DNA from 2 places in the Achromobacter sp. SX5 genome. Region 2 is predicted to be linked to the other one. Evidence: predicted binding sites of a transcription regulator. Region 2 holds the regulator's gene; the other holds the start of a gene.
What was found. Region 2 encodes HrcA, which represses chaperone genes, less so after heat shock. Its sites were predicted from a motif close to TTAGCACTCNNNNNNNNNGAGTGCTAA; they were not measured.
Positions count from the first base shown of each region.

Region 1: the regulator HrcA is predicted to act here: its motif matches at 2,112-2,138, upstream of rpoH (RNA polymerase sigma factor RpoH).

Region 1 covers NZ_CM160041.1:191,628-195,836, reverse strand. The annotation lists gene AC1M14_RS00920 (phosphodiesterase) at 114-908, shown strand; gene rpoH (RNA polymerase sigma factor RpoH) at 1,181-2,065, opposite strand; gene AC1M14_RS00910 (hypothetical protein) at 2,278-2,967, opposite strand; gene fghA (S-formylglutathione hydrolase) at 3,031-3,897, opposite strand; gene AC1M14_RS00900 (hypothetical protein) at 4,131-4,209, shown strand, end outside.
Region 2 covers NZ_CM160041.1:4,660,197-4,664,405, reverse strand. The annotation lists gene recN (DNA repair protein RecN) at 1-625, opposite strand, end outside; gene AC1M14_RS21800 (NAD kinase) at 639-1,538, opposite strand; gene hrcA (heat-inducible transcriptional repressor HrcA) at 1,679-2,683, shown strand; gene hemH (ferrochelatase) at 2,729-3,844, shown strand; gene AC1M14_RS21785 (hypothetical protein) at 3,834-4,070, shown strand; gene grpE (nucleotide exchange factor GrpE) at 4,170-4,209, shown strand, end outside.

The sequences.
Region 1 (4,209 bases), 1.2 Mb from region 2:
AGCGCGATACGCGTGGCGACGCGTTTTTTGGGTAATGTGGAATCGCTTCAACTTTTCAGGAGCGGCACTTGGCCCGCATCCATGCCCTGACCCGGCGCGACGACGCGCCCGCCATGCTGGTCCAGCTCACCGACAGCCACCTGTTCGGCGAGCCCGGCACCGTGATGCTGGGCGTCGACACCGACGCCAGCCTGCGCGCCGTGCTGCGCCAGATCGAGGCCGACGGCCGCCATCCCGACCTGCTGCTGGCCACCGGCGACCTGTCCCAGGACGGCGCGGCGGCGGCCTACCGCCGCTTTGCCTCCATCCTTTCCGAGGCGCCGGCGCTGGACCGCGCCACCATCCGCTGCCTGCCGGGCAACCATGACCTGCCTGCCGTGATGCGCGAGGAGCTGGCGCAGTGGTCCGAGCCGGTCACCGACGTGGGCGCCTGGCGCGTCGTGACGCTGGACACCACGGTGCCCGGCTCCGACGCGGGCCACCTGCCCGCCAGCCAGCTGGATCTGCTGGAGGCCGCCCTGGCCGAAGCGCCCGGGCGCCACACGCTGGTCGCGATGCACCACAACCCCATGCAGATCGACAGCCACTGGCACGACACGATGATGATCGACAACCCGCAGGCGCTGTTCAAGCTGCTGGCCCGCTGGCCGCAGGCCCGCGTGCTGCTGTGGGGACACGTGCACCACGACTTCGACCGCCGCCGCCACAACCTGCGCATGCTGGCCACGCCGTCCACGTGCTTCCAGTTCAGCATCCGCGACGGGCAGCACGTGGTGGACAACATGGCGCCGGGGTATCGCTGGATCAAGCTGTACCAGGACGGATCGCTGGCGACCGGCGTGCGGCGGGTGCAGGACGCGTTGTGGCGCCCGGCGCTGGCGGCGTCGGACAAGGTGCAGGCGGCCTAGGCATAAAAAACGGGGCACCAATTTGCTTTGGTGCCCCGCAAACATCCGTCTCATAGGGGAGGGGAAAGAGGAGAAGCCGAGACGGACGACTAGACAGCCAACCGGAGTTCGCGGTCTACATGAAGTTAGTCGGCGCGGCCCGCATTAAGTTTCTGGCGCGGCGCAAAAATTCCGGGTGAATTTGTATCAATTCATGTAACGGCCGCCAGGCGCGCCGCAAAAGACAAAGGCCGCTCGAAAGCGGCCTTTTGCATGGGCGGGCGGCAGGCGTGTCAGGCCTGGAGATTGCCGCGCATTTTCTTGAGAGCGGCGGCCTCGATCTGGCGGATGCGTTCGGCCGAGACGCCGAATTCCTGGGCCAGTTCGTGCAGCGTGGCGCCGCCGTCGTCCTGCAGCCAGCGCGCCTCGACGATGCGGCGCGAACGCGGGTCCAGCGCTTCCAGCGCGTCGCTCAGCCCGCTGCCCTGCAGCCGGTCGCGCGCGGCGCGCTCCAGCACCCGCGTGGGTTCCTGGCGGCCGTCGTCGGACAGATAGGCGATGGGCGCGTAGCTCTCATCGTCGTCGTCCTGGTTTTCCAGCGACATGTCGCGCCCGGACAGGCGCACTTCCATTTCGCTCACGTCTTCGCGGCGCACGTTCAGCTCGCGCGCGATGTGGTCGACCTGCTCGGGGTCCAGCGTCTGGCCGTCGGGCCGCATGCTGCGCAGGTTGAAGAACAGCTTGCGCTGGGCCTTGGTGGTGGCCACCTTGACCAGGCGCCAGTTGCGGATGATGTATTCGTGGATTTCCGCCTTGATCCAGTGCACGGCGAACGACACCAGGCGCACGCCGCGCTCGGGGTCGAAACGCTTGACGGCCTTCATCAGGCCGACGTTGCCTTCCTGGATCAGGTCGGCGTGGGGCAGGCCGTAGCCCAGGTACTGGCGGGCCACGGACACCACCAGGCGCAGGTGCGACAGGATCAACTCGCGCGCCGCGCCCAGGTCTTCCTGGTCGCGCAGGCGGCGTCCCAGCTCGGTTTCTCGTTCAGCCGACAGCACCGGCAGGCGATTCACCGCGGAAATGTATGCGTCGATCGTGCCGAGCGCGCCCGGATTGCCGATGGCCAACGCCAGGGCGTTGCCGGAAGTGGCCAACGAGGTACTGGGTTGTTTCATAACGGGAGTCTCCGGAAGGCTTAAGGATGACGACATGAATTCGATGTTAGCACTCTAGTAAAGGGAGTGCTAATTCGACTATTGCGGCGCATCAAAGTTCCACCACACATGATTCGCCCCCAATTTTTTTCGGCCCGAGAAGTTCGAGCCAGCGCAAGAATGGCCGCGCCGCAGCCGGGCCGCCCCAAGGCGGCGCAGCGTGGGTGTTCACACTACCAGCCCAGGCGCTTGAGGCCGTCGACCGTAGCCTGGCCGTCGGGGCGGATGAACAGCGCCCCGCGCGGGTCCAGGAAGACCTGGTAGCGGGCGCCGTCGAACAGGGGCATGTAGGCGCCGCTGCCGAATTGGACATCGACGAAGGGGAACCAGTTCGGGAAGTTTTTCTTCAGCGAACCGAGGTCGGGCGCGGGCCAGTCGTCCAGCGGATGCACCGAACGGGTGGCCGAGGCCTCGCGGGCCGCGTCGCTGTAGCGGCCGGACAGCCGCTCCAGGCGGTACAGCGGCGGCACGCCCGCCATCAGCGCCGGCACCTTCCAGCGCACCACCCGCGCGTCGATCTGCCACTGGTCGCCGTACAGCACGTACTGGCGGCTGCCGATGGCCGGCGCGCTGGCGTCCACCTGGAACTGGCCCTCGGCCAGCTGGCGGATCTCGACGCGGGCCACCGGCTCGTCGGTGGTCAGGCGGAAGAACTGCACCAGCGACAGGGCCAGCAGGCCGGACACGCAGCCCAGCAGCACCAGCATCAGCCCGAACAGGCGGCGCACCGGCCGGAGCTGGAACATTTTGCGGCCGCGCTCGTCGCGCGGGCCGCCCTTGCCCAGCAGCATGACGATGCCCGGCAGCAGGACGACGATGGCGCCCAGCAGTATCCAGACGAAAGGAGCGATTCCGTTGATCAAATCAGCCGTTCCCGATTAGGTAAGAACCGCCGCGGGCGGTGGCCGGCCAGTATAGAAGCGGCCTCAGGCCGCGGGTTTTCCAAGCCGCTCGACGTGAAACCGGATGTGATCCTCGATAAACGTCGAGATGAAGTAATAGCCGTGGTCGTAGCCCTCGTGGCGACGCAGGGTCAACGGCTGGCCGGCGGTGGCGCAGGCCTGCTCGAATACCTCGGGATACAACTGTTCCGCCAGAAACTGGTCCGATTCTCCCTGGTCGATCAGGATGCCCCCGGGAAACGGCTGGCGGGCCTGGCGCATCAGCGCCGACGCGTCGTAGGCGGCCCAGCCCTGGACGTCGGCGCCCAGGTAGGCGCCGAAGGCCTTCTTGCCCCACGGACACTGGCTGGGCGCGGCGATGGGCGCGAAGGCCGACACCGAGTGGAACTTGGCGGGGTTGCGCAGCGCCAGCACCAGCGCGCCGTGGCCGCCCATGGAATGGCCGAAGATCCCGGTGCGCGACGCGTCGCCCGGCAGCGCGCCGCCGGTGACGATGGCATGCAGTTCTTCGGTCACGTAGCTGTACATGCGGTAGTGCGTGCGCCAGGCCGGCGTGGTGGCGTCCACGTAAAAGCCCGCGCCGGTGCCCAGGTCCCAGTTTTCGTCCTCGCCCGGCACGTTGGCCCCGCGCGGGCTGGTGTCCGGGGCCACCAGCATGACGCCCAGCTCCGCAGCCAGGCGCTGGGCGCCGGCCTTGATCATGAAAGTCTCTTCGGTGCAGGTCAGCCCGGCCAGATAGAACAGGACGGGTACCGGGCCTTGCTCGGCCTGGGGCGGCAGATAGACCGAGAACCGCATGGGCAGGCCGATCTGCGCGGATTCGTGGCGGTAATAGCGCTGCCAGCCGCCGAAACAGCGGTGCTGCGAGATGAGTTCGAGGGCCACGGCCATAGGTCTGCTCCAGTCGTAGGGGATGAAAAAACGCCCGCGGGTTAGGGTATATCCACGGTACGACGTTCCGTCGCCGAATGTTAACCTGCACGTATTCGGGTACGGACGACGAAAAAAATGACGGATCCTTGCCCATATCGCGATCACGGGACTTGACCGCCGCCTACCGTGGCACTATTTATATACCGTGAGAGAAGACAACCCGTTCTTCCGGATACGCAAGTCCTGACACTATGGCCCGTCTGCCCCGTCTGTACGCCCCTGGGCTGCCCCAATTGGTGCAGGCCAATTTCATCCAGCCGCTGGCGGCGC
Region 2 (4,209 bases):
GCAGCGCGTCCCATTCGTCCGGGCCGAGGGCCAGCTGGTCGAGTTCGTCCACCTGCCATTGCAGGCGGTCGCGTTCGGTCGCCAGGCTGGCGGCGTCTTTTTCGGCGGATTCCAGCTGGCGCGCCAGGGCGCGCCATTGCTTCCAGGCCTGCGACACGGCCTGGCGCAGCTCGCCATGGCCGCCGTGGGCGTCGAGCAGGTCGCGCTGCGCGTCGGCGCGCATCAGGCTCTGGTGCGCGTGCTGGCCGTGGATGTCGACCAGGCTGTCGCCCAGTTCGCGCAACTGCGCGACGGTGGCGGGCGTGCCGTTGATGTAGGCGCGGCTGCGCCCCTGGGCGTCGATCACGCGGCGCAAGGCGAGTTCGTCGTCGGCGTCGATCTCGCGTTCTTCGAGCCAGGCGTGCAGCGTCTTGGGCGTGTCGAAGACGGCGGTGATGTCGGCGCGCGCCGCGCCTTCGCGCAGCATGCTGGCGTCGCCGCGCTCGCCCAGCGCCAGCGCCAGCGCGTCCACCAGGATGGACTTGCCTGCGCCGGTCTCGCCGGAGAAGACGGTGAAGCCGGGGCCGAAATGGATCTCGGTCTGTTCGACGATGACGAAGTCGCGGATATGCAGGGTGCGCAGCATGTCGGGGCGCTTACTACTCTACGTTGTCGGTGGCCTGGGGCATCAGGTTCCAGTGCAGCTTGCGGCGCAGCGTGGAGAAGAAGCTGTAGCCTTCCGGATGCACGAAGCGGATGACGTAAGGGGCGCGCTGCACGACGATGCGGTCGCCCGGCTGCAGGTCGGACCAGGTCTGCATGTCGAAATGCACGCTGGCGCCGACCTCCACGCGGCCCATGGCCGTGAGCGTCATGTTGAGCACGCCCGTGTCGGGAATCACGATGGGGCGGTTCGACAGCGTCTGCGGGGCCACGGGCACCAGCACCATGGCGTTCATGCCGGGGTGCAGGATGGGGCCGTTGGCCGACAGCGCGTAGGCGGTCGAGCCGGTAGGGGTGGCGATGATGAGGCCGTCGGCGCGCTGCGTGTACATGAAGGCGCCGTCGAGTTCGACCCGGACCTCGATCATGCCGCCGCGCCCGGCGCGGTTCAGGACCACGTCGTTCAGGGCGGTGGCGGAATACATCTGCTGGTCGCCGCGCCACACGCTGCCTTGCAGCAGCGTGCGTTCCTCGATCTGGAAGCTGCCTTCGAGCACGCGCGCCAGCGCGCCGTGCGCGTCCTGCAGCGCGATGTCGGTGATGAAGCCCAGGCGGCCGTGGTTGATGCCGATCAGCTGCACGCCGTAGGGCGCCAGGTGGCGGCCCGCGCCCAGCACGGTGCCGTCGCCGCCCATGACGACGGCCAGCGAGGCGGTCTGGCCGATTTCCTCGAGCGTGGCCACGGGGTATTCGGTCAGCCCGGTATTGCGCGCCGTGTCGGCGTCGATGAGCACATGCCGGCCGGCCTGCGCCAGCGCGTGGGCGAGGGCTCTCAGCGGTGTGTCCAGGCCGGTGTCCTGGTATCTGCCGATCAGGGCGACGGTAGGAAAGTGCATGGCTGCTTGCGTATCCAGAAAGGGCGGGCGCGGGCCGAAATCCGCCCGGAATGTGCTATTAAGCCGATTATATGGGGCCGCATATTGGCTTGCGGGACAAAAATCGCCTCAATCGGAAAAGTTTCCCTAAAATACCTGTTATGGATGACCGTGCACGCGCCCTACTGAAGGCGTTGATCGAACGCTATATCGCCGATGGGCAGCCAGTCGGCTCGCGGACGCTATCGAAAGTATTCGATCTGTCTCCGGCCACGATCCGCAACGTCATGGCGGACCTCGAAGAACTGGGCCTGATCCACAGCCCGCATACCTCCGCCGGCCGCGTGCCCACGCCGCGGGGCTATCGCATGTTCGTCGATTCGCTGCTGGCGGTGCAGTCCTACCAGCTCGAGCCCCACAACATGGGCGAGATGCTGGCGGCGGCCGAACCCACCCGCGCCGTCAACGCCGCGGCGGCGCTGCTGTCGAACCTCACCCAGTTCGCCGGGGTGGTGCTCACGCCCAAGCGCGCGCAGGTGTTCCGCCAGATCGAATTCATCCGCCTGTCCGACAAGCGCGTGCTGCTCATCATCGTCACGCCCGACGGCGACGTCCAGAACCGCATCCTGTTCGTCCAGCGCGATTACTCCGAGACGGAATTGCTGGAAGCCGGCAATTTCTTCAACATGCATTTCGCCGGCAAGTCCTTCAACGTGGTGCGCCAGACCCTGTCGACCGAGCTGGCCCAGCTGCGCGAAGACATTTCGCGCCTGATGCAGGCCGCCGTCGAGGCCAGCGCCGAGGCGGCCGAGGACGGCGACGCCATGGTGATCTCCGGCGAGCGCAAGCTGCTCGACGTGACCGACATCGCCTCCGACATGGACCGGCTGCGCAAGATGTTCTCGCTGTTCGAGAAAAAAACCGACCTGCTGCAGCTGCTGGACGTCTCCAGCCGCGCGCAGGGCGTGCAGATCTACATCGGCGGCGATTCGCAGCTGGTGCCCATGGAGGAAGTGTCCGTCATCACCGCGCCCTACGGGGTCGACGGCAAGGTGGTGGGCACGCTGGGCGTGATCGGCCCGACCCGCATGGCGTACGAGCGCGTCATTCCCATCGTGGACATCACGGCGCGCCTGTTGTCCAACGCCCTCAGCCACAACCAGTAGGCCCATTCAAAACGACATCCTCCTTGCGGAGGAAGGGGAGTGTTTGTGTTTCTTCGCCTGTTCAAATACTTGTGGCCTGAACGGTATCTGCCCGAGCCCGAGCAGGACGACCCCTTCGACGAAGATCCGCCGCCGCGCGAGGCCGGGCGGGTCGGCGTGCTGCTGGTGAACCTGGGCACGCCCGATACGCCGGGCAGGAAGGACATCCGCAAGTACCTGGGCGAATTCCTGTCCGATCCGCGCGTGATCGAGATTCCCCGCTACCTCTGGAAGCCGATACTGCATGGGCTGGTGCTGACCATGCGGCCCAAGAAGCTGGAGCCGCGCTACGCCGGCGTCTGGCTGCAGGAAGGTTCGCCGCTGATGGTGTACAGCCGGCGCCAAGCCGACGGCGTGCGCGCCGCCCTGCGGGCCGCGGGCGTCGACGCCGTGGTCGAGCTGGGCATGCGCTACGGCAATCCTTCCATCCCGGACGCCATCGCGCGCCTGCGCGCCCAGGGCTGCGAGCGCATCCTGACCGTTCCGCTCTATCCGCAATACGCGGCCAGCACCACGGCCACGGCGGTGGACGCGGTAACCCGGCATGCCGGCCGGCTGCGCGACCAGCCGGAGCTGCGCTTCATCAAGCGCTTCCACGAAGAGCCGGCCTACCTGGACGCGCTGGCCGGCCATATCGAACGCTATTGGCAGGAGCACGGCAAGCCCCAGAAGCTGGTCATGAGCTTTCACGGCCTGCCGCGCTATTCGATCGAGCTGGGCGACCCTTACTACCGCGACTGCATGGAAACCGCGCGCCTGCTGTGCCAGCGATTGTCGCTGCCGCGCGCCCAGATCGAGGTGACTTTCCAGAGCCGTTTCGGCTCGGCCCGCTGGCTCGAACCCTATACGGAACCGACCCTCAAGGCGCTGGCCGCCTCGGGTACGACGGAGGTCGATGTGGTGTGCCCGGGTTTTGTGGCAGACTGTCTGGAAACCCTGGAAGAGATCAGCCTGGAATGCCGCGACGCCTTCATGGCGGCGGGCGGCAAGCGCTTCCGCTACATTTCCGCGCTCAACGACGATCCGGCCTGGATCGCGGGGCTGGCCGGCCTGGTGGAACGGCACTTGCAGGGATGGCTCACGCAGTCCACCGACTTGAAGGAGAAGGCGCATGCACCATGATCCCAAGACTGGCAAGACGGTAAAAAAGGGGACGGTTAGCACTCCCGTAGACGAGGATCAGGTCGAGCACGAACTCGACGAGGCGCTTGCGGAGACCTTTCCGGCCAGCGATCCCATTGCGGTCAACCCCGAGCCCGACGATGAAGAGGAGCGCATGGACCGCGCGCTCAAGGAGAGTTTCCCGGCCAGCGATCCGGCCGCGCCGGCGCAGCCTCCCAAGAAATAGCGGGGAGGCGTCGGGGAATATTTCGTTTTCCCGGGCTTGAAATAGGGGTATTGGCCCCCATTCATGTCTGCGAAAGCCATTCTTTTTGGAGGATTCCCCATGACGGCACCCCACGAGCCTGCGGACCAGGCGCCCGAGA